DNA from 2 places in the Streptomyces sp. NPDC056600 genome. Region 2 is predicted to be linked to the other one. Evidence: riboswitches for the same ligand, from Rfam matches in the RefSeq annotation. Region 2 holds a riboswitch; the other holds the start of a gene.
The links. Region 2 has a riboswitch for cobalamin ahead of ACFRAV_RS18335 (hypothetical protein). Riboswitches for the same ligand answer to the same signal wherever they lie in the genome.

Region 1 (15,447 bases), on a different contig from region 2:
GGAGTCCCGCCGCGAGCACCGCCCCGGTGGCCGCGCCGCCGCGCAGCGCCCTGGCCGCGCGGCGCTTCCAGACCCGGTCCCCGAGATACCAGGCGGCGGTCTCCAGCGCGCACCGCTCGACCCACCGGTAGAGCTCGTCCAGCCGCCGGGCCGGCACGTCCCAGTCGCCCTGCGGGAAGGGCCGCCCCAGCAGATCCCCCGGCAGCCCCGGCGCCCCCGGCCCGCCTCCGGTCCTGTTGAGGCCGACGCGCCCGCCACCGGTCCGGCCGCCGATCCGGCCGCCGGAGCGCGCCCCGCCGGTCCGGGCGCCGGCGATGCCGGTTCCGGGGGGCCGGTCGCCCGCGCCCGACGGCGCCTCGGACCGCCCGCCCTCACGCGACGGCGACGACGGCGGCTCCTCGGACCCGCTCTCCGGCATCTCCGGCTGACTCACCCGGCTACTCCCCACACACCTGTAAACGATCACTGCCGACCCGCCCGGCGGCCGCCTGCCCGCGCCCGCCGTCGCCGCCCCCGCGGTCCGGGCCACGGCCGGCCCTCCGGCTCCCGTGACCGGACCCGGCACCCCGTCGGCACTGTGCGTGACGCGGTGATCACGTGGCGTGCTCCGCGTGTCGGCACCCTTCCTACCCCCCAACGAGTGGCACAGGCGGCGGTTTGAACCACGGATCCGCCCGTAAGTGGCCTTTCAACAGGCGCTGGAGCCTCGACACGCTCACCCGAAAGTGTGACGGAGCGGCCATCGCGTCGACCGCGTAGGCTCGTTCAAGAGGGGTGAATCTTTCCGCCCTCTCAGGAAAGACGTGTCCGTGACGTGTCGTGTTCCGGCGTGCCGGAACCGTCGTGCCCGGTGCGAACGCGCCGGCCCAGCGAGCTCAGGAGCTGAATCGTGTTTCCCGGTGGTGGCCAGCCCAACATGCAGCAGTTGCTGCAGCAGGCCCAGAAGATGCAGCAGGACCTGGCCCGCGCCCAGGAGGAGCTGGCGAACACGGAGGTCGAGGGTCAGGCCGGCGGCGGCCTGGTGCGGGCCACCGTCACCGGTTCCGGTGAGCTGCGCGCCCTGGTGATCGACCCCAAGGCGGTGGACCCCGAGGACACCGAGACCCTCGCCGATCTGGTGGTCGCCGCGGTGAAGGCCGCCAACGACAACGCACAGGAGCTGCAGTCCCGCAAGCTCGGCCCGCTGGCCGAGGGACTGGGCGGCGGCAGCGGTATCCCGGGTCTGCCTTTCTGACCCGGGGGGCGGCGACTACCGTACGCAGAGGGCGGCTCCGCCAGGAGCCCCGAGGAAGGCAGGCAGGGCGTTGTACGAGGGCGTGGTCCAGGACCTGATCGACGAGCTGGGAAGACTCCCCGGCGTCGGTCCCAAGAGCGCGCAGCGCATCGCCTTCCACATCCTGCAGGCCGAGCCGACGGACGTCCGCCGGCTCGCCCAGGCCCTCATGGAGGTCAAGGCCAAGGTCCACTTCTGCGTCACCTGCGGGAACGTCGCGCAGGAGGAGCAGTGCGCGGTCTGCCGCGACCCCCGACGCGACCTCGCCGTCATCTGCGTGGTGGAGGAGCCCAAGGACGTCGTGGCGATCGAGCGGACCCGTGAGTTCCGCGGCCGCTACCACGTGCTGGGCGGAGCCATCAGCCCCATCGAGGGGGTCGGCCCCGACGACCTGCGGATCCGGGAGCTGCTCGCGCGGCTCGCCGACGGCGCCGTCACGGAGCTGATCCTCGCCACCGACCCCAACCTGGAGGGCGAGGCCACCGCGACGTACCTCGCCCGCATGATCAAACCCATGGGCCTCAGGGTCACCCGCCTGGCCAGCGGCCTCCCGGTGGGCGGCGACCTGGAGTACGCGGACGAGGTCACCCTCGGCCGCGCCTTCGAGGGGAGACGACTCCTAGATGTCTGACGCAACGCTGCACTCCACCGCGACGGACCCCGGTGACTTCGCGGTCCAGATCGCCGACCAGGTCGAGAGCTTCCTGGTCGCCGTCACCGAGGTCGCCCGGGGCGACGACCCCGACTCGGCGGTCCCGTTCCTCCTGCTGGAGGTCTCCCAGCTGCTGCTGGCCGGCGGCCGTCTCGGCGCGCACGAGGACATCGTGCCGGACGAGCGCTACGAGCCCGACCTGGGCCCGGAGCTGGACGTCGACGAGCTGCGCGAGCGGCTGGCCGCGATGCTCGACCCGGTCGACGTCTACTCCGAGGTGTTCGACCCGTACCAGCCGCGCCGCGCGCCGGTCCCGGCCCGCATCTCCGACGACCTCGCCGGCGTCATCACCGACCTCCGCCACGGCATGGCGCACTACCGCGCCGGCCGGGTGACCGAGGCGCTGTGGTGGTGGCAGTTCTCCTACCTCTCCAACTGGGGCGCGATGGCCTCGGGCGCGCTGCGGGCCCTGCAGTCCGTGGTGGCGCACGTCCGGCTCAACCAGCCCCTGGAGGCGCTGGACGGCCTGGACACCGACGAGCACCTCGAGGAGGAGGCGCTGGCCGAGGCCGCGGGCGAGGTCATGTTCCAGGAGATCGCCGGCCCGCTCGGCCTGCGCCGCGTGAAGTGAGCCGCGGCGCGGTGTGAAGCAAGCCATACAGCCTGCTCAGGGGTTTACCGTCACCCGTCCGGGGGAGGTGCGCCCTCGGCCGGGGCGGTGCGGGAGCCGCCCCGGTCACCTGCGGGCGGTGGCGCACAAAAGGGACATCTCATCATCCGGTTGACCGGATGGGATGTTCAGCCGCTCGTTAGACTGAATCGACCGCCGCACACCTGTGCGCGCGGCTAGAGACGGAAGCGAGCGAGGAGCGCACGTGGGCCTTGTCGTGCAGAAGTACGGAGGTTCCTCCGTAGCCGATGCCGAGGGCATCAAGCGCGTCGCCAAGCGGATCGTGGAGACGAAGAAGAGCGGCAACCAGGTGGTTGTCGTGGTCTCCGCGATGGGCGACACGACGGACGAGCTGATCGATCTCGCCGAGCAGGTGTCGCCGATCCCTGCCGGTCGCGAACTCGACATGCTGCTGACCTCCGGAGAGCGGATCTCCATGGCGCTGCTGGCCATGGCGATCAAGAGCCTGGGCCAGGAGGCGCAGAGCTTCACCGGCAGCCAGGCGGGTGTCATCACCGACTCGGTCCACAACAAGGCGCGCATCATCGATGTCACGCCGGGTCGCATCCAGGCCTCCGTGGACGAGGGCAACGTCGCGATCGTCGCCGGTTTCCAGGGCGTCAGCCTCGACACCAAGGACATCACCACCCTCGGCCGCGGCGGCTCGGACACCACCGCCGTCGCCCTCGCCGCCGCGCTGGAAGCGGACGTCTGCGAGATCTACACCGACGTCGACGGCGTGTTCACCGCCGACCCGCGCGTGGTGAAGAAGGCCCGGAAGATCGACCGGATCTCCTTCGGCGACATGCTGGAGCTGGCCTCGTCCGGGTCCAAGGTGCTGCTCCACCGCTGTGTGGAGTACGCCCGCCGTTACAACATCCCGATCCACGTGCGGTCGTCCTTCAGCGGGCTGCCCGGCACCTGGGTCAGCAACGAGCCCATTGAGCAAGGGGAGCAGCAGGTGGAGCAGGCGCTCATCTCCGGTGTCGCCCATGACACCTCCGAGGCCAAGGTCACGGTCGTCGGCGTGCCCGACAAGCCGGGCGAGGCCGCGGCGATCTTCCGCGCGATCTCCGACGCGCAGATCAACATCGACATGATCGTGCAGAACGTCTCGGCGGCCTCCACGGGCCTGACGGACATCTCCTTCACGCTGCCGAAGTCCGACGGCCCCAAGGCCATCGAGGCGCTGGAGAAGGCGCGCACCGCCATCGCGTTCGACTCCCTGCGCTACGACGACCAGATCGCCAAGATCTCCCTCGTCGGCGCCGGCATGAAGACCAACCCCGGCGTCACCGCCGACTTCTTCGACGCGCTCAGCCGGGCCGGCGTCAACATCGAGCTGATCTCCACCTCGGAGATCCGCATCTCGGTGGTCACCCGCGCCGACGTGGTCGACGAGGCCGTGCGCGCCGTGCACAGCGCCTTCGGTCTCGACTCGGACAGCGACGAGGCCGTCGTCTACGGCGGCACCGGCCGCTGACGCAGCGCCTTCGCCGGAACCGGGGCCCGTCTTTCCTCGTCCTTGGATGAGGGAAGGGGGGCCTCGTCCGCTTTCTTCGGGCGATGAAACCCCTGGCCGGCGGCCATGAGCTTTATATGATCGGGGCGGACGTGTGTGCGGTCCGGCCGGCGCCTCTTGCCTCGGCCGCTGTCCCGTCCGAAGATTTCCCTTTCGCTGTCAGGGCGGTCGGGGGGACGTTCCGGGGGACGGTCGACGTATTGGGGAAGAGCGGGGCATGAAAGATTTCGGGACGCGTTCGACGAGGGCGTACAACCCTCAGGGGGGTCGGGACGTCCAACGGGCGTGGCAGAGGTTCTCGAGTTCCCCGTGGCGGCACGCAACGCCGGCCTGCGCCCTCGCCGGTCCCCCAGACCCGGCGGTACGCCGGGCGGCATGCCGGTGATCGCGCCCATGCCGTCGGCGCGTCGCGCACGTGTACCCGCTCCCCGGCAGGGTGACGGCCTCATGCCGTCCCAGGCCACCGGCTCCGCCGAGGCGGTGGCCGGGGCCGGAACCACGGTCGACCACCTCACCGCGACCTACCGGGAGCACTACCGGTCGCTGCTGCGCCTCGCGGCGCTGCTGCTCGACGACACCGCGTCCTGCGAGGACGTGGTGCAGGAGGCGTTCATCCGGGTCCACTCGGCCCGCCGCCGGGTCCGTGACCCGGAGAAGACGCTCGCCTACCTGCGCCAGACCGTCGTCAACCTGTCCCGCTCGGCCCTGCGCCGCCGCATCCTCGGTCTGAAGCTGCTGTCGAAGCCGATGCCCGACATGGCGAGCGCCGAGGAGGGCGCCTACGACCAGCTGGAGCGCGACTCGCTGATCAAGGCCATGAAGGGGCTGCAGCGCCGCCAGCGCGAGGTGCTGGTGCTGCGCTACTTCTCCGACATGACCGAGGCGCAGGTCGCCGAGACACTGGGCATATCCGTGGGCTCGGTGAAGGCCTACGGCTCCCGCGGCATCGCCGCCCTGCGCGTCGCGATGGGAGCGACGGCATGAGCGCTCCCGACGACGACGACCTGGCGCGGCGCACCGCTTTCGGCCGTTCCCGGCCGTCACGGGTACGCCGCACCCGCCACTCCTGGCATCCTTGGCTCCCGTCGGACCGCGGTCCGACGGCGCAGAGCCCGAGCGCCGCCAGCCCGCAACCCAGCCCGCACGAACCGCACGGTGGGAACGAACCTGTGAACGAACGCCCCGACGAACAGAGCCTCGGGTCCGGGCTCGGTCCGGACGAGGCGGAGCTGCGACGGCTGCTCCACCAGGCCGTCGACGTGCTCGAGCCCAGCGACGACACCCTGGACTACCTCCGGCACGCGGTGCCCGCCCGGCGGGCCCGCAAGCGCCAGGCCCTGGTGGGCATGGCGGCGGCCGCCCTCTTCGCCGGCACGGCCGTCCCCGCGGCGGTGCACGTCTCCACGGCGGGCTCCGCCGAGGACGTGCGCGCCGGCAGCGCGTCGGGCAGCACCGAGGTCCAGGGCGGCCAGGGCGACGACCTGCACACCGGCGTCACCGCCGGCACCGCGCTCCCCGGCCTGCCGGGCGTCACCGACGAGGTCGGGTCCCGGGGCGGCGACAGCAAGGGCGGCAAGGACGCGGGCGCCGACGCGAGCGCCCCGGCGTCCGCCCCCACCTGCACGGCGGCCCAGCTGTCGGCCCCCGTCGGGGAGCTCGGCCCGGTCGGCGCCGACGGCAGCGTCTCGGGCGTCTTCCGCGTGTACAACTCCTCGATCGCGGGCTGCTCGGTGAGCGACCCGGGCACCGTCTCGGTCAGCGCCCTGGGCGCGGCCGACCCGGCCCGGATCGCCGTCGTCCGGCAGGCCGGCGACCAGCAGGAGTACGAGCAGTTGCTGCTCGCCCCCGGCAACTCCTACGAGATACGCGTCTCCTGGGTCGCCTCCGGCTCCTGCCCGACCGACGACCCGGTGGAGTCCCCGACGACGTCCGGCGGGACGGACGGCGGTGGCGGCGATGCGACGGGCGGCCAGGACGGCGGCACCAGCGCGCCTCCCACCGTGGGCGGCAGCACCGACGGCCGGGTCGGCTCGACGGGCAACGAGGGCGCCGAGGACGGCGTGTCGACGCAGCTGGGCAAGAGCCAGGCGAACGCGGACGGCAGCGTCGTGGTCAGCTACCGCCCGCAGGGCGCGGACGCCGCGGGCGCGGCGGCCTCGGTGACGGTCCCGGGCGCGTGCGCGGGCACGGTGTACCGGACGGGGATCCTCGCGGGCAGCTGAGGCCCGCGGCCCGGGCGGGGCGGGGCGGAGCGTCCGGGCGGGGTGCCCGGACCCGGCCGGATCGGACCGGACCGGACCGGATCGGACCGGACCGGTTCCGGGCAGCGATCAGGAAGCGGCGGGAGCGGACTCCCGCCGCTCCTGCGTTTCCGGGGTCCGCCCGGTGGTGGCCAGGGCTCCGGCGGCGTCGGAGGCGTTCGCGGTGTCGTCCGCGTCCTCGGGGAGGATGCCCAGCTCGGCGTCCCGGACGAACTCCGCCTCGCGTCGCAGCAGCCGGTACCACATGAAGACCACGAAGCCGGCGAAGACGAACCACTCGCCGGTGTAGCCCAGGTTCTGGAAGGCCTTCAGGTCCAGCCCGCTGCCGGGCGCGGCCGCGGGCGGTACCGCCTTCATGCCCGCGTCGCCCTTGTTGAGCACGACCCAGGCGTCGTACACGTCGTACGGCACCAGGTTCACCAGCGAGGCGGCGCTGATCGCGCCGGTCTGCCCCGCGGGCAGGCCGCCGGCCGCGGGCACGCCGTTCTGGCCGGGCACCTCGGACACCTGCAGCGCGCCCGTCACCGTGACCTCGCCCGCGGGCGGGGCGGGCACGTCGGCCGCGTCGGGCGTACCGGGCAGCCAGCCGCGCACCACGGGCAGCGCCCTGCCGTCGCCGGTGCGGAGCATGGTCAGCACGTAGGAGCCGCGCCGCTCGTCCACCTCGCGGTCCGGCACCAGCAGCTGCTCGCCGTACCGGCCGGTGACGGTGGCCTGGTCGCCGACCGTCCGCTTGTCGACGGGGAGCAGCTCGGCCAGCGGCCGCGCGGTGCTCGGGTCGGCTTTGCGGTCCTCGGCGGCCTGGGCCGTCGCGTCGCGGTGGCCGTCCACCCGGGTCTCGAACCGGTCCAGCTGCCATGTCCCCATGAACACGCAGAACGGCACGGCGAGCAGCACGAAGACGTTGATCCCCCACCAGCGGGGCGTCAGCAGGAACCGGTACACCCCACCCACGGTACCGGGGCCCCGCCCGGTCCCCGGGGCCGGGCTGCCCGCCCGCCCGGCCCTCGGGAGCCGCCGCCGCGAGGCCGCCGGAACCGGTGTCCGCACCACCCCGCGCCCCGGCCCGCCGAGCAGGCACTATGGGGCCATGACTGACACCACCGGCCACGCCGAGGCCCCGGAGACGCCCACGACCATGCCCGACTGGGAGAAGAGGTTCAGGGCCCCGCGCCTGTCCCTGCCCGACTGGGCGGAGGACGCCCCCGACCGCTCCCTGTTCGTCTCCAACGCGACGGGCACCTACGAGCTCTACGCCTGGGACCGCGCCACCGGCGCCCAGCGCCAGGTCACCGACCGCCCCAACGGCACCACGGACGGCACGCTGACCCCCGACGGCGCCTGGATCTGGTGGTTCGACGACACCGACGGCGACGAGTTCGGCGTCTGGCGCCGCCAGCCGTTCCACGGCGGCCCCGACGAGGAGGCCGTCCCCGGCCTGGAGCCCTCCTACCCGGCCGGTCTCGCCCTGGGCAGGGACGGCCGCACCGCTGTGGTCGGCCGCTCCGCCGACGACGAGGGCACCACCATCCACCTGGCCCGGGACGGCGAGGACCCGGTCGAGATCTACCGGCACGCGGAGTCCGCCGGGGTCGGCGACCTGTCCCATGACGGCTCGCTGATCGCCGTCGAGCACACCGAGCACGGCGACGCCATGCACTCCGCGCTGCGCGTGCTGCGCCCCGACGGCAGCACCGTCGCCGAGCTCGACGACACCAAGGCCGGCACCGTCGAACTGGGCCTGGAGGTCCTCGGCTTCGCCCCGGTCGACGGCGACGCCCGGCTGCTCGTCGGCCACCAGCGCCGCGGCCGGTGGGAGCCCATGGTCTGGGACGTCGCCACCGGCGAGGAGACCGACCTGGCCCTGGAACTGCCCGGCGACGTGAGCGCCGAGTGGTACCCGGACGGCTCCGCGCTGCTGATCGCGCACAGCTTCGAGGCCCGCAGCGAGCTGTTCCGCTACGACCTGACGAGCCGCGCCCTGGAGGAGATCGACACGCCGCCCGGCACGGTCTCCGGCGCCACCGCCCGCCCCGACGGCAGCGTGGAGTACCTCTGGTCCTCCGCGGCCCGGCCGCCGGTGGTCCGCTCCACCTCCGGCCGCGTGGTGCTCGACCCGCCCGGCATGAAGGCCCCCGAGTCGGTGCCGGTGGAGGACGTCTGGGTGGAAGGCCCCGGCGGCCGCATCCACGCCCTGGTGCAGAAGCCGGCCGGCACGACGGGCCCGCTGCCCACCGTCTTCGAGATCCACGGCGGCCCCACCTGGCACGACAGCGACGCCTTCGCTGCCGGCCCCGCGGCCTGGGTCGACCACGGGTACGCGGTGGTCCGGGTCAACTACCGCGGCTCCACCGGCTACGGCCGGGAGTGGACGGACGCCCTCAAGCACCGGGTGGGCCTGATCGAGCTGGAGGACATCGCCGCGGTCCGCGAGTGGGCCGTCTCCTCGGGCCTCGCCGACCCCGCCCGCCTGGTCCTGACCGGCGGCTCCTGGGGCGGTTACCTCACCCTGCTCGGCCTGGGCACCCAGCCGGAGACGTGGGCGGTCGGCATCGCCGCCGTCCCGGTCGCCGACTACGTGACGGCGTACCACGACGAGATGGAGGCGCTGAAGGCCATGGACCGCACGCTCCTGGGCGGCACCCCGGAGGAGGTCCCGGAGCGCTTCGAGGCGTCGTCCCCGATCACCTACGTCGACCGGGTCACCGCGCCGGTCTACCTCTCGGCCGGGGTGAACGACCCGCGCTGCCCGATCCGGCAGGTCGAGAACTACGTCAAGCGCCTGGAGGGCCGCGGGGCGGTCCACGAGGTCTACCGCTACGACGCGGGGCACGGCTCGCTGGTGGTCGACGAGCGCATCAAGCAGGTCCGGCTCGAACTGGACTTCGCGGCACGGCACCTGCCGGGTGCGGACGCCGGTCGGGACGCCGGTGCGGGCGCGGCGCCGGCGGCGGGCTGACGCCGTCCGGCCGGTCCGCGCCTGCCCGTTCGTCCGCCTGTCCGTGAACTGTCCGTAGTGGCCGACGACGCCTCGGTATACGTAAAGTCACGATTCGTTCACTCCCCGATGCGTCAACGCCTCACCTGCGGGATACGGATAGGCCGTGCTCACAGATTCGACCAGCTCCCACCAGAACCCCCAGCGGCGCGTGCCCGAGCGGCACGCGCCGGCGGCCGGGGGTCCCGGGTGTGCCGAACCCCTCGTGTTCGCCTCCCAGTTCAGGTCCTCGCCCCGCGGGGCCCGGCAGGCCCGGCACTGCGCTGTGCGCCGGCTGGCCGAGTGGGGGTTCCCACCGACCTCCGACCTGTCCTGCGCGGTCGCCCTGCTGGTCGGTGAGCTGGCCGCCAACGCGGTGCGCCACGGGCGGGTGCCGGGGCGGGACTTCGCGCTCCGCCTCGTCGTCGACGAACTCGGCGGCCTCGCCCGCGTCGAGGTGATCGACGCCTCCGAGACCCCGCCGCCCTCCGTCGCCGCGCAGGCCGCGCCGGAGGACGAGTCGGGGCGAGGGCTCCTCCTGGTCGACGCGCTGGCCGTCCGCTGGGGCTCGCAGCCCCGGCAGCCGATCGGCAAGATCGTCTGGGCGGAGATCAAGACCGGCTGAGCCGACTGGGCGGGGAGGGCGGGGACTTGGGGCCCGCATCGAGGGCGGGACCGGGAGCCGCGGGGCCGGGGGCGGGAGGTTGGGCTACGTCCGGTCTCCCTCCGCCGCCCAGCGGGCCAGCTCCTCCGCGGTGCGCGGGACGAAGCCCGCGCCCGCCCCGCCGCCGCGTCCGCGCAGTGCCGCCCCGACCGCGACGCCCCACGGTATCCGCAGGCCCGCCTCCCGCAGCGCCTCCGCCCGCGCCAGCAACTCCTCGGCGGGTCCCACCCGCGCGCCCGCCGGGGTCAGCAGCGCGACGTCGTCCGCCCACCGCAGCGCCAGGTCCACGTCGTGGGTGGCCATCATCACCGTGGTCCCCCCGCGCCGCAGCGACTCCAGCGTCGCGAGGAGCCGCTCCTGCCCGTCGGGGTCCAGCCCCGCCGTCGGCTCGTCGAGCACGAGGACCCGCGGCCGCATGGCCACCGCCCCCGCGACGGCCGCCCGTTTCCGCTGCCCGTAGGACAGCAGGTGCGTGGGGCGGTCGCCCAGCCCGGTGATGTCCAGCGCCGCGAGCGCCTCGTCGACCCGCGCCCGGACCTCCGCCTCCGGCAGCCCCAGGTTCAGGGGCCCGAACGAGACGTCCTGCGCGACCGACGCCGCGAACAGCTGGTCGTCCGGGTCCTGCACGACGAGCTGCACGGTGGACCGCAGCCGGGTCAGCCCGGCGCGGTCGTACGACACCGGCCCGCCCTCCAGTTCCACCCGGCCGGAGCGCGGCCGCAGCCCGCCGCTCAGCAGCCGCATCAGCGTCGTCTTCCCGCTGCCGTTGCGCCCGAGGAGGGCCAGGGCGCGGCCCTCGCGGACCTCGAAGCCCAGGCCGTCGAGCACGCGGGGGCCGTCCTCGTACCCGAAGGACACGTCCCGCAGGGCGACCAGTGGCGCGGCCGTGACGTCCGCTCCCGCCGCGACGTCTGCCGGGCCCCCCGCCCCCGCGGCCGCGTCCTCCGTGCTCGCCCCGTCCCCGGGTGTTCCGCTCGTCCCGTTCACGACAGACGTCCTTCCAGCACGGCGTCGAGCACGACGATCACGGTCAGCAGCGCGACACTCGCGCCGACGAAGCCCCCGGAAACCCGGGTGGGCGGGACCAGGACCCGCAGCGTCCCGTCGTACCCCCGTCCGGCGAGGCCGCTCTGCAGCCGGCCCGCCCGGTCGAAGGCCCGCACGAAGGCGGTGGCCCCCAGACCGCCCAGCGAGCGCCAGGCCGCGGCCCTGGTCCGCTGCCCGAGCCGCGCCGCCTGCGCCTGCCGGACCTGTCGCACCGAGTCGAGCAGCAGGAACGCCATCCGGTACGTCACCACCGCCACGTCCACCACCGCCGCCGGCACCCCCGCCCGCACCAGGCGGGGCAAGAGGTCCGACATCGGCGTGGTGAACGCGAACACCAGCACCCCCAGCGAGGCCGCCGAACTCCGCAACAGGAGCTCACCGGCCCGCAGCGCCCCGTCGGGCGCCGGGCCCAGCACCGCGCCGTCCGGCCCGCCGACCCGCACCAGCAGCGTCGCCGCGCCGGTGACGCAGAACCCGAGCGGCGCGCGGTACGCCCGCCACAGCCGCCCGGCCGGCACCCGCGCGGGTCCCAGCAGCACCACCAGGGCGGTGACCAGCACCAGCAGGGCGCCCGGCCACGGCGGCAGCACGACGGCGAGCAGCGTGAGCCCGAACCCGAGCACCGCCTTGTCCACAGGATGACGGCGGCGCCAGCAACTGCCGTGCGCCGCCGCGTCGATCGACAGCACAGGCGTCAAACCCGCCTGGTCGCGGCGTCGTTCCGGCCGTCGTGGGTGACGGCTCCGGCACCGGTGCCGGCGTCCGCGTCCACGGTGCCGGCGTCGACGGGGGCGGCGATGGCGTCCGCGTCCACGGAGGCGGCCGGAGCGGCCACCTCACCGGCGGCAGCCGTGCCCGCCGGGGTACTCGCGGCCGCGGCCGCCCGGGCTTCGCCCTGCCGACGCCCGCGCCACAGGCCCAGGCAGTAGGAGACGACTCCCGCCCCCACCGCCGCCTGCAGCGCGAACAGCCCCGACTCGATCTCGCCGGACGGCGGTTCGTACACCGGCGAGAACCAGGGGCGGTAGTCCGGGTCGATCTCCTGGATCGCCACCTCCGCCTCGGCGTCGGCCCCGGTGAACGGCTCGGGCTTGTGGTCGCCCATGCCGAGGACCACCGGCAACACCGCCATGGCGGCCACGGTCAGCACCAGCAGCAGGTTGATCCGCAGGTTCCGGCTCATCGCGACACCGCCCCGGTGCTCGTGCCCGCGTCGGTGTTCGTGCCCGCGCCGGTGCCCGCGCCGGTGCCCGCGGCGGTGTTCGTGCCAGCCCCGGTCCGGGCCTTGCCGAGCCCGGCGGTCCGCAGGCCCAGCCGGGCCAGCTCACCCGCGCTCGACTGCGCCAGCAGCCGCACCACCAGCACGGTGAGCAGCCCCTCGCTGACCGCCAGCGGGATCTGCGTGATCGCGAAGATGGACCCGAACTTGCCCAGCGCGCCCGCGAATCCGCCCACCGGGTCGGGGAAGGCCAGCGCCAGCTGCACGCTGGTCACGCAGTACGTGCTGAGGTCGGCGACGAACGCCGCGCAGAACACCGCCACCGCGAGCCGCGCCCCGCACCGCAGGGCCAGCCGGTACACGCCGTACCCCGCCCAGGGGCCGACCACGGCCATCGAGAAGACGTTGGCGCCGAGTGTGGTGAGCCCGCCGTGGGCGAGCAACAGCGCCTGGAACAACAACGTGACGGTGCCGAGCACCGCCATCACAGGGGGCCGGAACAGCACCGCCCCCAGCCCGCTCCCCGTGGGGTGCGAGCAACTACCGGTCACCGACGGCAACTTGAGTGCCGACAGGACGAACATGAACGCGCCCGAAGCTCCCAGGAGCAGTGTGCTCTCGGGATGTTCCCTCACCTCACGGGTGAGTTGACGAACTCCGTGGACGACAAACGGCGCAGACGCGGCAACCCAGGCGATCGCGTGCGCCGGAGGAAGAAACCCCTCGGCTATGTGCATGGCTCAGCAGACCCTCTCCAGCACCTCGTGGATGGACGACGCGCCTTGGCCGGTCTCCTGGCTGACGGGTACCACACGCCCGTGCTCCGCCTTCCCGGGTCCGTGAGGACCCAGTGGCTGCCCGCGAGGGCCGGAGCCGGACTTCCCGATCACAGTGGCGAGGGCCGCACCGGCATCACACCGGATTTCCCGTTCACCAAGACCTTGTGACAGTAATCCGGCATCCCGCCCACTGACAAGCGAGCCCGATCCGGCCACCGGCGTCCGCGACCACCCGACGCGCCCCGCACCGCAGGCGCCGCAAGGGCCGAGGGGCGGGTTCAGTCCTTCCCGCGGTCGAGCCCCCAGGTCTGCAGGACGAAGGGCCGTCCCTTCTCCTCACCCTCGATCAGGGGCACGTCCAGCAGGCGGAATCCGGCCCTGGTGGCGACGCCGACGCTCGCCGCGTTCTCCGCCTCCAGCTCGAGGATCACCTGCTCCGCCCCCAGCTCCTCGAAGGCGTACGCCGCCATCACCCGCACCGCCCGGGCCGCCAGCCCCTGCCCGCGGTGCGCCGGTCCCACCGCGTAGCCGATCTCCACGCCCTCCGGAGCCCGGCGCAGCATCACCTCGCCGAGCGGGGCCCCGCCGTCCAGCGTGATGGCGAGCAGGATGGTCGTCCCCTCGGCCCGCAGCTCACGGGTGCGCACCAGCCGTGCGCGCGAGGCCGACTCGTCGAAGGGGGAGACGATGGGCGTCCAGTAGGCGATGTCCGGGTGGTCGAACAACGCCGGCATCGCTGCCAGGTCGTCCTCCGTCCAGTCCCGGAGGACCAGACCCTCCCCGGTCAGTTCCATCCGCTCGGGAAAGGGCGACGCGTGATGACTCATGCGGGGGTGACCTCCTGGCCTGGCCGGAAACACACGGTGGCACCGGCGCCGGGTGCGCGAGTGCCGCGGAGGGTGCGCGGTGCACGGTGCACGTCCTCGTGGTGCATTCCATCCTCCATCCCGACCGGATGTCAGTCCGATTTTCGCCGGGCGACTCTACTGGCGGCGACCCTCATCCCCCGGGGTCTCTCACCGGAGCTCGCTGAAGCGTTCCGTCTCCCGGGTGCCGCCGGCGACGATGATCGTGTCCCCCGGTCCCAGGACCGTCGCCGGCGTCGCGTACGTGAAGGCCTCGCCCGGACGCTTGACGGCGACGACGGTCAGCCCGAAGCGGGAGCGGATGTCGCTCTCGCCCAGGGGGACGCCGACGATCCCGGCCGGCGGATTCGTCTTGACCATGGCGAAGCCCTCCTCCCACTCGATGTAGTCGAGCATGCGGCCGCGGACCAGGTGGGCGACCCGCTGCCCCATGTCGTGCTCGGGCAGGACGACGTGGTGGACGCCGAGCTGGGAGAGGATCCGGCCGTGCTCCTCGCTGGTCGCCTTGGCCCAGACGTGCTTGATGCCGAAGGAGACCAGCAGCGAGGCCGTGAGGATGCTCGCCTCCAGGTTGGAGCCGATGGCGACGACGGCCCGGTCGAAGTCCTGCACGCCCAGTTGCCGCAGCGCGTCCTCCTTGGTGGAGTCCGCCCGCACGGTGTGGGTGAGGACCCCGGACAGCGCCTGCACGACGTCCTGACCGGCGTCGATGCCCAGCACCTCGGTGTCCGCCTCGACCAGCGCCTTCGCGACGGCACGGCCGAACCGGCCGAGGCCGACGACCACCACGGCGTCCCGGTGGCCGGCCCGCTGCCTGCGCTGCCTGCGCTGTCTGCTGGGGATGAACTTCCTAGCCAATGACGGGACGCTCCTCGGGAAGGTCGTACAGGCGGACGCGATGGCGCAGGGCGAGCGCGGACGCGACGGTGATCGGCCCGAGCCGCCCGACGAACATCAGCACCACCAGCAGCAGTTGGAGGCCGACGGGCAGACGCGCGGTGATGCCGGTGGACATCCCGGTGGTGGAGAAGGCGGAGACGACCTCGAACAGCGACCGGTCGAGGCCGTGCTCGGCGAAGACCATGAAGGCCATCGTGGAGACGACGACCGCGGCCACCGACAGCAGTGCCACGGTCAGCGCCTGGCGCAGCAGCGGCGCGGACAGGCGGCGGTCGAAGACGTTCACCGAGCTCTCCCCGCGGATCTCCGTGTACAGCACGAAGAACAGCACCGCGAAGGTGGTGACCTTGATGCCGCCGGCCGTGCCCGCGCTGGACCCGCCGACGAACATCAGCACGTCCATGCCGAGCCAGCTCACCGGGCGCAGCGCGGCCAGGTCGACGCTGTTGAACCCCGCGGTGCGGGGGATGACACCCTGGAAGAACCCGGCCAGCAGCTTCCCGGGGACGTCCAGCGGGCCCAGCGTCGCCGGGTTGGACCACTCCGCCGCGGTGACGAAGGCGCAGCCGCCGACCAGGAAGACGCCGGTGCCGCAGAGCGCGATTTTCGTGTGCGCC
Region 2 (15,447 bases):
GCGGTGTTCCAGCAGGACGCGGCGCGCGGTGGCGATCTGTTCCGTGCGGGAGCGGGAGGCGGGGTTGTACACGGCCAGCGCCAGGTCGGCCTCGGCGACGGCGCGCAGGCGGCGTTCGACGACGTCCCACGGCTTGAGCCGGTCGGAGAGGCTGACGACCGCGAAGTCGCCGCCGACGGGCGCGCCGGCCCGTGCGGCGACGGCCTGGACGGCGCTGACGCCGGGCAGCACCCGCACCGGCACGTGTCGCAGGTCCGGGTCCTCGGCGGCCTCGAAGACGGCGGTGGCCATGCCGAAGACCCCGGCGTCCCCGCCGGAGACCACCGCGACGCGCTCGCCCCGTGCGGCCAGCTCCAGGGCCAGGCGGGCACGTTCGAGCTCCACGGTGTTACCGGAGGCGTGTCTGGTCAGGCCGGGTCGCTGGGGGACCCGGTCGACGTAGGGGCCGTAGCCGACGACGTGGTCGACCTCGGAGAGCGCGGCGGACGCCTCGGGGGTCAGCCAGGCATCGGGGCCGGGGCCCAGGCCGACGACCAGCAGCTCGGCCGCCGAGGCCGCCGTGATCGCCGGGGTCGCCGCGATCGCCGAGTCCGGCCTGGCGGAGACGGTACCGCGCGGCGCGGATCCCGTGAGGGCCCTGGCCTGCTCCCCGGGGGTGCGTGAACGGGCCCCGTTGCGGCTGTCGCCGGTGACGAGGATCAGCGAGAAGTACGGCACGGTGGACGGGTCCACCTCGGCGACGGGCAGGCGCCGTTCGCCCTCCATGGAGGCGCGTTCGACATAGACCGCGTGGTCGAGCCGCCCCGCCGCCTCCAGCGCGCGGCGCACGGCCGGGAAGGTGCGTCCCAGCTTCATCACGACGGCGGCGTCGGTGTCGGCGAGCCGGCGGGCGAGCTCCGGTTCGGGCAGGGTGCCCGGGAGCACGGTGAGCACGTCGGTCTGCCGGGAGAGCGGGGCCGCGGCGGTGGCCGCGGCGGCGGCGAACGCCGGGACGCCGGGCACGATCTGTGTCTCGAACCGCTCGGCGAGCCGGTCGTGCATGTACATGTACGACCCGTAGAACAGCGGGTCGCCCTCGGAGAGCAGCACGACGTCGCGTCCGGCCTCGAGGTGGGCGGCGAGCCGGGCGGCGGACTCCTCGTAGAAGTCGGCCAGGGCTCCCGTGTAACCCCCGGGGTGGTCGGTGGCGCCGGTGGTGACCGGATAGGTCAGCCGCTCCTCGACCGCGGTGTCCGGGATGAGCGAGGCCGCGATGCGGCGGGCGTTGGACTCCTTGCCGCGGCCCGCGTGGTAGGCGACCACGTCGGCGGAGGCGATCAGCCGGGCCGCCTTGAGGGTGATCAGTTCGGGGTCGCCGGGGCCGACGCCGACTCCGTGGAAACGTCCGGTCACTCCTCCTCCTTGGCGAGTGCGTTGAGGGCCGACGACGTCATGGCGGAGCCGCCGCGGCGGCCGTGGACGGTGACGTACGGGATGTCGATGCCGTGGGTTCCGGCGAGTTCGGTGAGGGCCTGCTTGGACTCGGCGGCGCCGATGAAGCCGACCGGGCAGCCCACGATCGCCGCGGGGCGGGGCGCCCCGTCGACGAGCATCTCCAGCAGGTGGAACAGGGCGGTGGGGGCGTTGCCGACGGCGACCACGGCGCCCTCCATCAGCGGTTCCCAGAGGGAGACGGCCGCGGCGGTGCGGGTGGTGCCCCAGCGGCGGGCGAGAGCGGGCACCCGCTCGTCGCCGAGCAGGCAGAGGACATCGTTGTCGCGTGGGAGTCTGCCGCGGGTGACTCCGGTGGCGACCATGGTGACGTCGCAGAGGATGGGCGCGCCCGAGCGCAGGGCGGTGCGCGCGGCGGGCACCAGTCCGGGGTGGATCACCAGGTCGTCGGCGAGGTCGACCTGGCCGGCGCCGTGGATCATCCGCACGGCGAGCCGTTCCGCCTCGGCGGGGACGTGGTCCAGGCGGGCCTCGCGGCGGATGGTGGCGAAGGAGTCGATGTAGATGGCCGGGCCGTCGGCGAGGTAGTCGTAGTGCCGGTCGGGCCTGCGGGGCTCGGCGGGGCGCCCGGATGCGGTGGTGGCGCTCATGCGGCGGCTCCCGGGACGATCACACCGCGCCAGGGGGTGACGGTGAGTTCGGTGGCGCCCGCCGCGTGGGCCTCGTCGACGAGCCGGGCGACGTCCTCGGAGCCGAGCCCCGAGTCGGGGACGGGCACGTGCCGTCCCCCCTCGGGCAGCGGGCCCGGTGGCAGGGGTGGTTCGGGGCTCGGAAGTCCTGGGTCCGGGGCGGCCGACTCGCCGAGCGGTTCGGGCAGTTCGACGATGTGCCAGGGGGCGGCGGGGCCGATACCCCGGGCGTCCATGAAGCGCCGGGCGAGCCCGGTCAGGGCCGGCGCGGCCTCGGACAGCGGGACGCGGGGGCCCCAGCCTTCGCCGACGCGCAGCTGCGCGGTGCCGTCGTCCAGGGCCACCAGGCCGAGGTCGCAGGTGCGGGTGACCAGGTCGCCCCGGCCGTCGTCGAGGACGAACAGGAAGCGTGCGGGCAGGCCGGCCAGGCACGGCTCGGCGCACAGCAGCCGGTCGAGTTCGGCCGCCACCGGGCCGAGGTCGGCGCGCCCGCCGGCCGCACCGGTGCGGGGCGAGACCATGACGTTCCTGACGAGTTCGTGGGTGCGCGAGGGCAGCAGGCCGGTGGCTTCGACCGCGTCGAGGAGGGCGCTGCCGAGGCGGCCCTGGTTGCTGGGCAGGGCCCGTATCTGGAGGTTGGCGCGGCCCGTGACGTGGACCCGGCCGTCTCCGTGGCGTTCGGCTACGGCGGCGAGGGCGGTGAGGGACTCCGTGGGCAGGCGGCCGCCGATGAGGCGCAGCCGGACCAGGAGACCGTCCTCGGCCTGCCAGGGGCGCAGCACGCCCGGGCAGCGGTCGCGCCGGGCACGCCGGGCGGACAGGAAGGCGGAATCCATCGGGGACATACGAGTCCTTCGAGGTCAGGGGCCCGTTCGCGGGGTCCTCGGTCGACCTGGCGGCCCGTCACCGCCAGCGCCAGCAGGTCTTCGGACTCGGGTTCCTCCGGTTCGGGCGCCTTCCCGGAGCGTCGCTCCAGTGGCTGCGCGGCGCCTGTTGCGCCCGCACGTGCCCGACCGTCACCCTCACCGCTGCGCGTCAGTCCCGGAATCTCACCGGGTTCCCTGACCCCACCTCGTGGAGTTCGACTGGCGCGACGAGCCTACCGTGCCGGGCGGACGGCGTGGGTGGGGGCCTCGAAGCGGGGGGTTAAGGTCCGGCCATGACTTTCTCGATCGTTGCGCGCAGTGCGGACGGGACCTGTTTCGGGGTCGCCGTCGCGTCGAAGTTCCTCGCCGTGGGGGCGGCCGTTCCGGGGGCGCGGGCGGGGGCGGGCGCGATCGCCACGCAGGCGCTGGCCAACCTCGCCTACCGTCCGGACGGCCTGGGTCTGCTGGCCGAGGGCCGCTCCGCCGGGGAGACGCTGAAGGCGCTGCTCGCCGCCGACGAGCGGCGCGACGACCGGCAGGCCGGGGTGGTCGACCGGGAGGGCGGCTCGGCGACCTGGACGGGGCGGGCCTGCATGACGTGGGCGGGCGGCGCGTCCGGGCCGAACTACGCGATCCAGGGCAACATCCTGACCGGCCCCGAGGTGGTGCGGGCCATGGAGGACGCCTGGCTGGCGGCGGACGAGGAGCTTCCGCTGGCGGGGCGGCTGCATGCCGCGCTGCTGGCGGGCGACCGTGCGGGCGGGGACAGCCGGGGGCGGCAGAGCGCCGCCCTGCTGGTGGTGTCGCCGGGCGGCGGGTACGGCGGCGGCAGCGACGTGCTGGTGGACCTGCGGGTCGACGACCACGCCGATCCGTCGGCGGAGCTGGGCCGGCTGCTGAAGCTGCACGACCTCTACTTCGGCCGGCCGGACCCGGGGACGTTGCTGCCGCTCACCGGTGAGCTGGCCGAGGAGGTGGCGGGGCGGCTGGACGCGCTGGGTCACCGCGGGGTGGAGCTGGAGGTGGCGCTGTCGGAGTGGGCGGGGATCGCCAACCTCGAGGAGCGGCTGGTCGACGGGGCGATCGATCCGCTGGTGCTGGAGCAGCTGCGGGCGGCCGGGGAGGACGCGGGGGCGTAGCCGCCGGGTGCGGCGGCGCGCCCTCGGGCGACGCGGTCGCGATCGCCCCCGCGGGCGACACGTCCTGACCGGGCCGCGCTCGGACCGGCGGCGCGCCCTGCCCCGGGCCCCGTACTCCCCCGCCCGGCACACGCGGCGCGGCCCGGCGGCGCGGCGCGGCCCGGCGGCGAGGCGCGGCCCCGTCGCCCGGTGGGGCCCCGTCGCCCGGTGGGGCCCCGTCGCCCGGTGGGGCCGCGCGACGTGCCCTGAGCCGAGGGGCCCGTCCTGTGCCGCGCGGCCGGGGAGGTCAGCGGGCGTCGAGGAAGGCGGACAGTTCGGCCACGAAGGCCGGGTCGCGGACGGCGCCGAGGTGGTCGCCGCGCAGCACCCGCAGGGTGGCCTCGGGGAGGGCGTCGGCGAGCACCTCGGGCCGGGCGGCGAGCGGGTCCTCGCCGCCGGCCAGCAGCAGGGTGGGAGCGGTGACCTCGGCCAGGGGTATCGGTCGCTGGTGGATCGCCCGGGCGTGCGCGGCCAGGGCGAGCCGGTCGCCGTCGATGGCGTCGACGAAGGCGCGGAACGCGGCGGCGGCCGGGTCCTTCACGGTCCCCGCGTCGTCGACGCTCAGGGCGTCCACCAGGACGTCGCCGCCGATCACCCGGCTGTCCACTCCCCCGAGTTCGACCACGGCGGCTCCCACGCCCCCGATCACCAGGCGGCGGACCCGGCGGTCCTGTGCGGCCGTCAGCAGGCTGACCACGGCGCCCATGGAGTAGCCGACGAGGTCGTAGGCATTCTCCCCGAGATGGTCCATCAGCTCCTGCAGATCCTCGGACATGCGGGCCTCGCCGTAGCGCGCCGGGTCGTGGGGCTTGGCGCTGCGTCCGTGGCCCCGGGCGTCGAGGGCCAGGACCCGGCGGCCCGTCTCGTTGAGGAGTCGTACCACGCCGGGGGCGACCCACTCGACGTCGGAGTCGGCGATGAAGCCGTGGTGCAGGACGATCGGCGGCAGGTCGGACTCCGCCTCCCAGAGCTGGTAGTGGATCTCGAGGTCGTCGGAGGTCTTGAAGAAGGGCATGCCGGTGCTCCGTTCCGGTCGGGGACAGGGGTGTCTCGAGTGTCGCGTGCCGGCCGGGGCGGGTCAGCCGTCGCGGTGACGGACGTGGACGTGGCCGGGGTCGGGGAACCGCGGTGGCCAGGGCGGCAGGACACGGCCGAGGGGGTAGCCGCAGCGTGCGGCGACCCGGCAGGAGGCGTGGTTGGACTCCTGGTGGGTGAGCTCCAGGGCGGTCAGCCCGTCGAAGGAGGCGAACGCCCAGCCGGTGAGCACCTCGAGGGCGCGCGGGGCCACGCGACGGCCGCGGGCCCACGCGGCGGTCCAGTAGCCGACCTCCCCGACGGGGGCGCCGGGGTGCGGGACGCGCACCACCACCTGGCCCGCGACGCCTCCGGACGCACCGAGGGCGTCGGCGTCGTCCCCCGGAACGGCTGTCTCCTCCACGACCGCGAAGGAGAACCGCTCCCCACGCCCGGCCGCCTCCTCCTGCGCGTCGATCCAAAGGCGGGCCGCGGCCACGTCGTCGAGCGGGTCGGTCAGCCACCGGCGCATGGCGTCGTCCCGGTGCGCCTCGACCAGGGGGGCGGCGTCCGCCGGTCGCCAGGGACGCAGGTGGAGGCCGTGGGCCGGGGCGGGGGAACGAGGGGCGGGGTACGTCGCACGCATGCCCGAAGCCTCACACGGCGCCGCGGGCTCGCGCGGCCGTTTCGGTCAGATCGCCGTTTCGGTCAGATCGGCAGGTCCGCGACGGGCCGGTTCTCCAGCAGGGTGCGCAGCCGGTCCCCGGAGCCCTCCTTCGGCAGGACCGCCAGGCAGGACTGGGCGCGGTCGTCCCCGATCAGCAGGAACAGGTGCTCCGTCTCCAGGTGGCGGGCGACCTCCGTCCAGGCGTACCGCCGCTGCTCGCCGCCCTCGGTGACGCGCACGCCGTCGGCGTCGAGGCGGACCCGCTGCCCACCGTTCTCCGCGGCCCTGGCGGCGGCCCGGCCGGCCTGCGCCCTGGGCAGGAAGACCAGGGCGAAGAAGAGGTAGGCGACGCCCATCACCAGGGACAGCACGGTGACCGAGCCGCCGCGGACGCCCACCGCCATGACCGCGACGGTCAGCGCGAGGGTGAGGGCGAGCCGGAGACGGCCCACCCGGGTGGAGCGCGCGTGGGCGCGGTGCGCCTCGCGGAAGTCGCGGGCGGTCGGGGTGCTCCGGAGGTCGATCCGGTCCGTCCGGGTGTTCTTCTGCCGGTTGTCGGTGGTCACGTGGGTTCGGCTGCCTGTTCTGTCGTGCGGGGGTGGTCCGGGGCGGGGGTGCCGCACCGAGGGATCGACGGCGGGGATGCCGCCGGGGGGACCGGTGGAGTGAGACATGCCCGCCCGAAGGTACAAAAGGGGCACTCCCGGCCCACCCTCTCCTAGTGTGCCCGTGTGAGCGAGTCCAATCCCCCGCCCGTCGCGCCAGGGCCCGCGCGTCGCCTCGACCGGCTCTCGGTGGCCGGCCGGGCGACCCTCGCGGGCACCGTGGCGGCCGTCCTGCTGATCCTGGCCATCGTGTTCGGCAGCAGACTGCTGCGGGACTTCGACTCCGCGCTGCTGCCCTACGCGGCCGCCTCCGTCTTCCTCGTCTTCGGGCTGGTGTACCGGTACACCGTGTGGGTCTCCTCGCCGGCCGCCCGCCGCCTCTTCCAGAAGGGCTGGCGTTCCTTCTTCTCGGTGGAGAACTTCCGCCGGGCGCCCACCGCGGTGCCCCGGATGATCGCCACCTACCTCGGCTTCCAGAAGTTCCTGGGCGCCCGCTCGCACGGCCGCTGGGCCGCGCACCAGCTCATCTTCTGGGGCTGCGTGCTGGCGGCCCTGATCACCTTCCCGCTGACCTGGGGCTGGTTCACCTTCACCTCCCCCACCGGCTCCGGTCCGCGGTACGAGTGGCGGATGTGGGGGGTGAAGCTGCTGACGTTCGACTCGCTGAGCGTCTTCGGCTGGCTGCTCTTCCACGGCCTGGACATCGCGGCGGTGCTGGTGATCCCGGGGGCCACGTACTTCCTGTGGCGGCGGATGCGCGACCGTGGGGCGATGACGGGTCAGCGGTTCGCCTACGACCTGCTGCCGCTGATCGCCCTGGTGGTGATCTCGGTGACGGGGCTGCTGCTGACCTTCTCGGCGATCTTCCTGCACGGTCAGGGCTACGAGTTCCTGATGGTGCTCCACATGATCGCGGTGGTGTTCACCCTGATCTACCTGCCGTTCGGCAAGTTCTTCCACATCGTCCAGCGCCCGGCGGCCGTGGGCATGCAGCTGTTCAAGTACACCGACCGGCAGGACGAGAAGGCGTTCGCCTGCCGCCGCTGCGGCACCACCGTGGACACCGCGGCCTACGTGGAGAACCTCCGCGGCACCATGCGCGACCTGCGGCTCGAGTTCGACGAGTGGACCGAGTACTGCCCGCGGTGCAAGCGGGTGCTGCGCGGGTCCGCCTATCTCGAGAACGTGAAGAAGGGCTACAAGTGAACCGGCCGACCGTTCCGCTCGACCCCACGCCGGCGCCTCCGGGGGCGCAGTCCTTCCGTGACGCGGGCGGCATCCCCGCCGACCGGTGGCACGCGGACCAGCGGGGCGAGACGCTGGTCCCCACCCACTGCTGCTTCTGCGGCGTGCAGTGCGGCATGTACCTGCGGGTGAACGAGGCGGGCCGGGTCTTCGGCATGGAGCCCCGCAACCACGACATCAACCGGATGCGGCTGTGCCCCAAGGGCGTCAACGCCTACCAGCAGATCAACCACCCGGAGCGGCTGACCGCTCCGCTGATCCGCAGTTCGCGCGACGAGCCGTTCCGGGAGGCGAGCTGGGAGGAGGCGCTGGACTTCACCGCGGGTGAGATCCGGCGCGTCCAGGAGACCTACGGCGCCGACGCCTTCGGGATGCTGGGCGGGGCCAGCCTGTTCACCGAGAAGACGTACCTGGTCGGCAAGTTCGCCCGGGTGGCGCTGAAGACGCGGCACGTGGACTACAACGGCCGGCTGTGCATGGTGTCGGCGGCCGCCGCCAACAAGGCGGTGTTCGGCATCGACCGGGCCGGCAACCCGTTCGCCGACATGCTGGTGACGGACTGTCTGCTGGTGGCGGGCGGCAACATCGCCGAGTGCTTCCCGGTGCTCACCCAGTACGTCTGGGGCGGGCGCGACCGCGGCGCGAAGCTGATCATCGTGGATCCGCGGGAGACGGCCATCGCGCGGACGGCGGACATCCATGTCGCGCTGCGTCCGGGCACCGACTCGGTCTTCTTCAACGCCGTGCTGCACGTGATCGTCGAAGAGGGGCTGGTGGACGAGGAGTTCGTCGCCGCGCACGCCACCGGCTGGGACGAGGTGGTGCGCTGCGTGCGGAACTATCCGCCGTCGCGGGCCGCGGAGGTCTGCGGGATCCCCGAGTCCCAGGTGTACGAGGTGGCCCGCATGTTCGCGGGCGCGGGCAACGCGATGGCCTGTCACGCCCGGGGCATCGAGCACCAGACCCAGGGTGTGGAGAACTGCCTGAGCGTGGTCAACCTGATCGTGGCGACCGGCAACGTGGGCCGCCCGGGCGCGGGTTACGGCACACTGACGGGCCAGGGCAACGGGCAGGGCGGCCGGGAGCACGGCCAGAAGTCGGACATGCTGCCCGGCGGTAGGGACCTGAAGAATCCGGAGCACCGCCGGCAGATCTGCGAGATCTGGGGCATCGACGAGGCCGAACTGCCGGGTGTGGGCACGTCGATGATGGAGATGGTCTGGCAGATGCAGCGCGGTGAGATCCGCGGGCTGCTGGGCGTGTGCAACAACCCGCTGGTGTCGCTGCCCAACCACGCGACCGTGCAGGACGGATACGACCGGCTGGAGTTCCACGTCCAGCTCGACTTCTTCCTCTCCGAGACGGCCGCCAACGCCCACGTGGTGCTGCCGGTGACGGTGTGGGCGGAGGACGAGGGGGTGACCGCGAACGCCGAGGCCCGGGTGGTGAAGCACAACAAGGCGCAGGAGCCGCCGCCGGGGGTGCGCACCGACACCTGGGTGCTGTGCGAGCTGGCGCGGCGGCTGGGCGTCGGGGACAAGTTCGCCTTCTCGGGGTCGCGGGACGTCTTCGAGGAGCTGCGGGTGGCGACGGCCGGGGCGCTGGTCGACTACTCGGGCATCACGTACGAGCGGCTGGAGGAGACCGGCGGCATCTGCTGGCCGTGCCCGTCGACCGACCATCCGGGGACGCCGCGGCTCTTCGAGGACCTGCGCACCTACCACCCGGACGGCAGGATGCACCTGCAGACCGTGGAGTGGCACCCGCCGGCGGACGTCTACACCGCCGAGTACCCGCTGACCCTGACCACCGGCCGGACGGTGGCGCACTTCCTGTCGGGCACCCAGACGCGCAGACTCGGCGGTCTGGTGGAGCAGACGCCGCGGCCCTGGGTCGAGGTGCACCCCGCACAGGGTTTCCGCAACGGCGACCCGGTGCGGGTGGTGACCCGGCGCGGCAGCGCGGTGTTCCCGGCGCTGGTGACCGAGGCGATCCGGCCGGACACCGTGTTCGTGCCCTACCACTGGCCCTCGCCGGCGTCCGCCAACGTGCTCACGGTGGACGCGCTGGACCCGCGCTCGCGGATCCCGGAGTACAAGGTCGCCGCCGCCAGGCTGGAGCTCGCGGAGCGGCTCGACGAGGTGCCGCTGCCGCCGGTGCCGCCCGGCCGGGCCTCCTACGAGGAGGTCCAGGTCTCCCTGTCCGACCCGTTGCCGCCGTCCGCGTCGCAGGGCCGCGGTACCGCGGAGAGGAGCTGACGCCAGTCATGATGGGCCGCACCATCTTCATCGATCCGGGCCGCTGCATCGGCTGTCAGGCCTGTGTCTCGGCCTGCCGCGAGTGCGACTCGCACCGCGGCAAGTCCCTGATCCACCTGGACTATCCGCAGGAGGGCCTGTCGACGGCGGCGCTGCCGACGGTCTGCATGCACTGCGAGGACCCGGTGGCGCCGTGCGCCGAGGTGTGTCCGGCCGACGCGATCCTGGTGACGGCCGACGGGGTCGTGCAGGAGGCGGACACCACGCGCTGCATCGGCTGCGCGAACTGCGTCAACGCCTGCCCGTTCGGCGTCCCCAAGATCGACCTGACGGCGAAGCTGCAGTTCAAGTGCAACCTCTGTTACGACCGCACGGCGTTCGGCCTGGCGCCGATGTGCGCCACCGTCTGCCCGACGGGCGCGCTGTTCTACGGGACGGTGGAGGAACTGCGCGAGGAGCGGCCGGGCGTGCAGGTGGTGGACGAGTTCACGTTCGGGCAGAGCACGGTGCGCACCGGGGTGGCCATGGTGGTGCCCGCCGAGCGGGCCCGGTGGCCGGTCCCGGGCGGCCTGCCGGTCGTCGAGGTGAACGGGGTGGACGTGCGATGAGCGTGACCGAGCAGGGCCCCGGGCCGGATCCGGGCGCGGGGCCGGACGACGGGGACGGTGGCGGGCGGCCGGGCGGGGAGCAGGACCACGACGCGGCGCAGGAGGCGATGCGGGAGCGGATCGCCGCGCACTCGCTGACCACCCGACGGGACTGCCTGCGGCTGGTGGCGACCGTCTCCGGCGGCCTGGCGGTGGGCGGGGTCGCGGTGGCGGCGGGCGTGCTGCACCGGCACGGGGACAGTGGCGGGGAGCAGCCGCCGCGGGTGCGGATCGCGGACCGGATCGAGCCGGGGCAGTCGGTTGCGTTCCGGTACCCGGAGGAGGACGACCGGGCGGTGGCCGTCCGGCTGGGCGACGGAACGCTGGTCGGCTATTCGTCGGTGTGCACCCATCTGGCCTGCGGGGTGATGTGGCGGGCGGACCGGGGCGACGAGGGCGAGCTGTACTGCCCGTGCCACGAGGGCGTGTTCGACGCGCGGACCGGCGAGGTGACGGCGGGCCCGCCGCCGCGGCCGCTGCCGCGGGTGTACCTGACCGAGGAGCAGGACGGCAGCGTGTGGGCGTTCGCCACGGCCCGGTCGGGTGAGAACGTGACCGACGCGCTGTGCCGGCAGTTCCACCAGCCGGAGCTGCGGCGGCAGCTGGGCTGTCCGGGAGAGGGTGAGGACGGATGAGCGAGGACGCCTCCAGGCGCCGTTCGATCGGCTTCGGCAGTGCGGGGTACCGGCCTGCCGCGGACCGGCGGCTCAACCGCCCGCTGGACGAGCGCTATCCGCAGATCCGGCCCACCAGCGGCTACGGCGACGGACGGATCCGGCACACGGGCCCCGGTCCGGGCGCCGGCAGCGAGCAGGAGCCGGAGCGGGCCTCGAAGCTGTCTGCGCGGCTGGTGCTCGCCTTCTCGGTGCTGGCGGGCCAGTTGTGGGGGCTGACGGTGGTGGTCAACACCTGGATGTCGGGGCAGGTCGGGACCGCCTGGTGGGGCGCGGCCTTCCTGGTGCTGTCGTTCCTGGTGGTGCTGGGGCTGTGGTGGCTCGATCCGAAGGACCGGTGAACGGCCCCGGGCGGGAGCGGCGCGTCCGGTTCGGGCGGGGGTCGTGGGGGTGGCGGGGCCGGATGAGAGGCCGCCGTCCGGAGTAGTCCGCCGGGCGGGCGCCCAGGCCGCTTCCTAGCGTGGAACCGTGAATCGACCACAGGGGTCCGCGGCGGACGCGGTGACGACGGCGGACGCCGACCGGGTTCCCGGGGCGGCGTACCGGAATCTGCTCACGGCGACGGTCGGGTTCGCGCTCACCTTCTGGGCGTGGAACCTGATCTCGCCGCTGGCGGGCGACTTCGGGCAGCGGCTGTCACTGAGTTCGTTCCAGCAGTCGTTCCTGGTGGCGGTGCCGGTGCTGGTCGGCTCGCTGGGCCGGATCCCCGTGGGCGCGCTGACCGACCGGTACGGGGCCAAGCTGATGTTCCCGCTGGTCTCGGCCCTGACCATCGTGCCGGTGCTGCTGGTGATCCCGGCGCGCGACTCCTTCGGCCTGATGATCGTGGTGGGCTTCCTGCTGGGTCTGGGCGGCACCACCTTCGCCATCGGCATTCCGCTGGTCAACTCGTGGTTCCCGCCGTCGCGCCGAGGGCTGGCGCTGGGCATCTTCGGCATGGGCATGGGCGGTGTGGCCCTGTCCGGCTACTTCACCCCGCGGATCGCCAAGCACGGGGAGACGCTGCCGTTCCTGGTGGTGGCGGTCGCGCTCGCCGTGTACGCGGTGGCCGCGTTCTTCCTCATCAGCGACCGGCCGGGCCGGACCGTGCCGACGGCCTCGCTGGCCTCCCGGCTGGGGCAGGCCGCCCGCCTGCGGGTCACCTGGGAGCTCTCCGCGCTCTACGCGATCGGGTTCGGCGGCGTGGTGGCGTTCGGCGTCTACCTGCCGTCCTACCTGAAGACCTGGTACGAGCTGAGCCCGACGGACGCCGGCACCAAGGCGGCGGGCTTCGCGCTGGTGACGGTGATCTTCCGGCCGCTCGGCGGCTGGCTGTCCGACCGGATCCATCCGGCGATCGTGACGGCCTGCGCGCTCGCCGTGGTGGCGTTGTTCGCCGTCGTCCAGGCCTTCGACCCGCACCTCTACCCCGTGGGGACGATCTGCCTGCTGGTGATGGCGGCGGGACTCGGCACCACCAGCGGCAGCGTGTTCGCGCTGGTCTCCCAGGTGACGCCGCAGCAGCAGGTCGGCTCGGTCACCGGTGTGGTGGGCGCGATGGGCGGGCTCGGCGGCTTCGTTCCACCGCTGCTGATGGGCGCCATCTACAGCTCCAAGGACTCCTACTCGATCGGCTTCATGCTCCTGTCGGACCTGGCGCTGGCCGGGTGCGTGTACGCGTACGGGCGGATGCGCAACGTCAGGCCTGCGGCGTGAGCGTCGGGCGGCGGCGTGCGGGTGGGACGGCCTCGTCCTCGATGAGGGCGAGGAGCGTCGAGCGGGCCAGCTCGGACATGACCGGGTTGGTCTCCCGGTAGTACCAGAGGCAGCCGATGGCCTGGGCGAAGGCCCAGCCCTTGCCCCGGTCCCAGGCCGCGTCGTCGGCGCCGAGCGCGAGCCGGAACGCCTCGCGGGCGGTGGGGCCGAGATGGTTCCAGGCGGGCTGGAGGTCGAGGGCGGGATCGGCCACGCCCGCCTGCCCGACGTCGATCACTCCGGCCAGCCGGCCTCCGTCCGCGAGGAGGTTGCCGGGCATCAGATCACCGTGCGTCCACGTGTCGGGCTCGGTGCGGGGCGTGCCGCGCAGGCGCTCCCACAGACGGCCCAGGGTGTGCGTGTCGATCAGCTCCCGGCTCCGCTCGAGCCCCTGGGCGACGTAGTCGTCGTGTGCGGTGAGGACGCCCCCGCGGCCCCGGCCCGGGAACGTCCGGCCCTCGGTGTCCAGGGCGCGGACCTGCAGGACGAAGTGGGCCAGGTCCTCGGCGAAGGCGGTGGAGTCGTGGACGTCTGCCGCCGTGGCGGTGGTGCCGGGGATCCAGTGGTAGACGCTCCACGGCAGCGGGTAGTGCGCTCCGGGTTCGCCGAGGGCGGCGAACCGCGGGGTGGGGACGCGCGTGGCGCCCTCGATCCTCCGCGCGGCGTCGATCTCCCGCCGGATCTCCTGTCGCTTGGCGTCCGCGTCGTCGCCGAGGAGCGGGAGCCGGGCGACCAGCTCGTCGCCGATGCGGAAGAGCGCGTTCTCGGTGCCGTCCGAGGGGCAGGCACGGACCGGGAGTTCCTTCCACCGGGGGAACTGTGCGGCCACCAGGGCCGCCATCTGCTCCTCGGTGACCAGGAGTTGACCGGGATGCATGAGTGAGGAGGTCGGCATGGCCGCATTCTGCCCCCGAGGGCGTCCGACGCACCCGCGGATTTCCGGGGAGGGACGGTGGAGGGACGGGGCCTGTGCGGCGGGCGGGGTGACTGAGGCCCCGCCCGCCGCGTTGCCGTGACCATGATCCGGGTTGCCCGCGTCACGGCCGCCAAACGGATGAGCCCGCGCGCAGGCACCGGGCGCGGGGTCCGTTGGCGGTGCCGTGGCGGGGGTACCGGTGACCGGTTCGTCGGCCTGAGGCAGGAGGCAGCCGCATGGACGAGACGGTGGACCGGATCGCGTTTCCGTGGGGCGGGCGGACGCCCTACGACCGGCACGGGGTGTGGCCGGAACGGGTGGACGCCTTCCTGGCGGACGGGGTGGACCCCGCGTCGGTGGAACGGTGGGTGCAGACGGCCTCGATCCTCCACTCGGACGGGGACGCCATGGACGTCGCGGTCCGCGACGGCCGCATCGTCGGCGTGCGCGGCCGGGCCGTGGACCGGGTGAACCGCGGCCGGCTGGGCCCCAAGGACCTCTTCGGCTGGCAGGCCAACGCCTCCGCCGACCGGCTGACCAGGCCGCTGGTCCGCGAGGGCGGGGAGCTGGTGGAGTGCGACTGGGACACCGCCATGGAGCGGGTGGTGCGCCGATCCCGCGAGCTGCTGGACGAACGCGGCCCGGGGTCGATCGGCTTCTACACCTCGGGGCAGCTGTTCCTGGAGGAGTACTACACGCTCGCCGTCCTCGCCCGGGCCGGGATCGGGACGAACCATCTCGACGGCAACACCCGGCTGTGCACCTCCACCGCGGCGGAGGCGCTGAAGGAGTCGTTCGGCTGCGACGGTCAGCCCGGCACCTACGACGACATCGACCACGCCGACGTGATCGCCCTGTTCGGCCACAACCTGGCCGAGACCCAGCCGGTGCAGTGGATGCGGATACTGGACCGCATGGAGGGCGCCGACCCGCCGCGGCTGGTCTGCGTCGACCCGCGCCCCACCAGGGTGGCCCGCGCGGCCGCCGTGCACCTGGCACCCCGTCCGGGCACCAACCTCGCGCTGCTCAACGCGCTCCTGCACGAGATCGTGCGCAACGGGTGGATCGACCGGGGCTACATCGACGAGCACACCGTGGGATTCGACGAGTTGGCACGGCAGGTACGCGACTGCACGCCGTCCTGGGCGGCCGGGATCTGCGACGTTCCGCAGGGGCGCATCCGTGAGGCGGCCGAGCTCCTGGGGGCGGCGGACCGCCTGCTGTCGACGGTGCTGCAGGGCGTCTACCAGTCCCACCAGGCCACGGCCACCGCGGTGCAGGTCAACAACCTGCACCTGATCCGCGGCATGCTGGGCCGGCCGGGGGCGGGCGTGCTGCAGATGAACGGTCAGCCGACCGCCCAGAACACCCGCGAGTGCGGGGCCGACGGCGACCTGCCGGGCTTCCGGAACTGGCAGAACGACGCCCACGTCGCCGATCTCGCCCGGGTGTGGAACGTGGAGCCGGCGGCCGTCCCGCACTACGCTCCCCCGACGCACGCGATGAGATGCGGTGGACCAACA

Region 1: it holds a riboswitch for cobalamin, as region 2 does, so the genes downstream of both, ACFRAV_RS08040 (energy-coupling factor ABC transporter permease) here and ACFRAV_RS18335 (hypothetical protein) in region 2, are expected to answer to the same signal.

Annotation. Positions count from the first base shown of each region.
Region 1 is NZ_JBHTVQ010000010.1:59,728-75,174, reverse strand. Features, by position in the region: gene ACFRAV_RS08105 (SLATT domain-containing protein) at 1-433, opposite strand, end outside; gene ACFRAV_RS08100 (YbaB/EbfC family nucleoid-associated protein) at 890-1,234, shown strand; gene recR (recombination mediator RecR) at 1,305-1,904, shown strand; gene ACFRAV_RS08090 (DUF5063 domain-containing protein) at 1,897-2,556, shown strand; gene ACFRAV_RS08085 (aspartate kinase) at 2,801-4,078, shown strand; gene ACFRAV_RS08080 (SigE family RNA polymerase sigma factor) at 4,403-5,101, shown strand; gene ACFRAV_RS08075 (hypothetical protein) at 5,287-6,339, shown strand; gene ACFRAV_RS08070 (SURF1 family protein) at 6,448-7,323, opposite strand; gene ACFRAV_RS08065 (S9 family peptidase) at 7,469-9,337, shown strand; gene ACFRAV_RS08060 (ATP-binding protein) at 9,483-9,980, shown strand; gene ACFRAV_RS08055 (energy-coupling factor ABC transporter ATP-binding protein) at 10,065-10,895, opposite strand; gene cbiQ (cobalt ECF transporter T component CbiQ) at 11,003-11,755, opposite strand; gene ACFRAV_RS08045 (energy-coupling factor ABC transporter substrate-binding protein) at 11,761-12,249, opposite strand; gene ACFRAV_RS08040 (energy-coupling factor ABC transporter permease) at 12,246-13,022, opposite strand; cobalamin riboswitch at 13,052-13,238, opposite strand; gene ACFRAV_RS08035 (GNAT family N-acetyltransferase) at 13,343-13,891, opposite strand; gene ACFRAV_RS08030 (potassium channel family protein) at 14,081-14,788, opposite strand; gene ACFRAV_RS08025 (TrkH family potassium uptake protein) at 14,781-15,447, opposite strand, start outside.
Region 2 is NZ_JBHTVQ010000034.1:13,101-28,547, reverse strand. Features, by position in the region: gene ACFRAV_RS18345 (precorrin-2 C(20)-methyltransferase) at 1-1,392, opposite strand, end outside; gene ACFRAV_RS18340 (precorrin-8X methylmutase) at 1,389-2,081, opposite strand; gene ACFRAV_RS18335 (hypothetical protein) at 2,078-2,965, opposite strand; cobalamin riboswitch at 3,020-3,225, opposite strand; gene ACFRAV_RS18330 (DUF1028 domain-containing protein) at 3,280-4,125, shown strand; gene ACFRAV_RS18325 (alpha/beta fold hydrolase) at 4,412-5,179, opposite strand; gene ACFRAV_RS18320 (GNAT family N-acetyltransferase) at 5,243-5,824, opposite strand; gene ACFRAV_RS18315 (YcxB family protein) at 5,887-6,411, opposite strand; gene ACFRAV_RS18310 (MFS transporter) at 6,577-7,656, shown strand; gene ACFRAV_RS18305 (molybdopterin oxidoreductase family protein) at 7,653-9,953, shown strand; gene ACFRAV_RS18300 (4Fe-4S dicluster domain-containing protein) at 9,962-10,561, shown strand; gene ACFRAV_RS18295 (ubiquinol-cytochrome c reductase iron-sulfur subunit) at 10,558-11,235, shown strand; gene ACFRAV_RS18290 (hypothetical protein) at 11,232-11,615, shown strand; gene ACFRAV_RS18285 (nitrate/nitrite transporter) at 11,776-12,969, shown strand; gene ACFRAV_RS18280 (aminoglycoside phosphotransferase family protein) at 12,953-13,903, opposite strand; partial or broken gene ACFRAV_RS18275 (molybdopterin-dependent oxidoreductase) at 14,161-15,432, shown strand.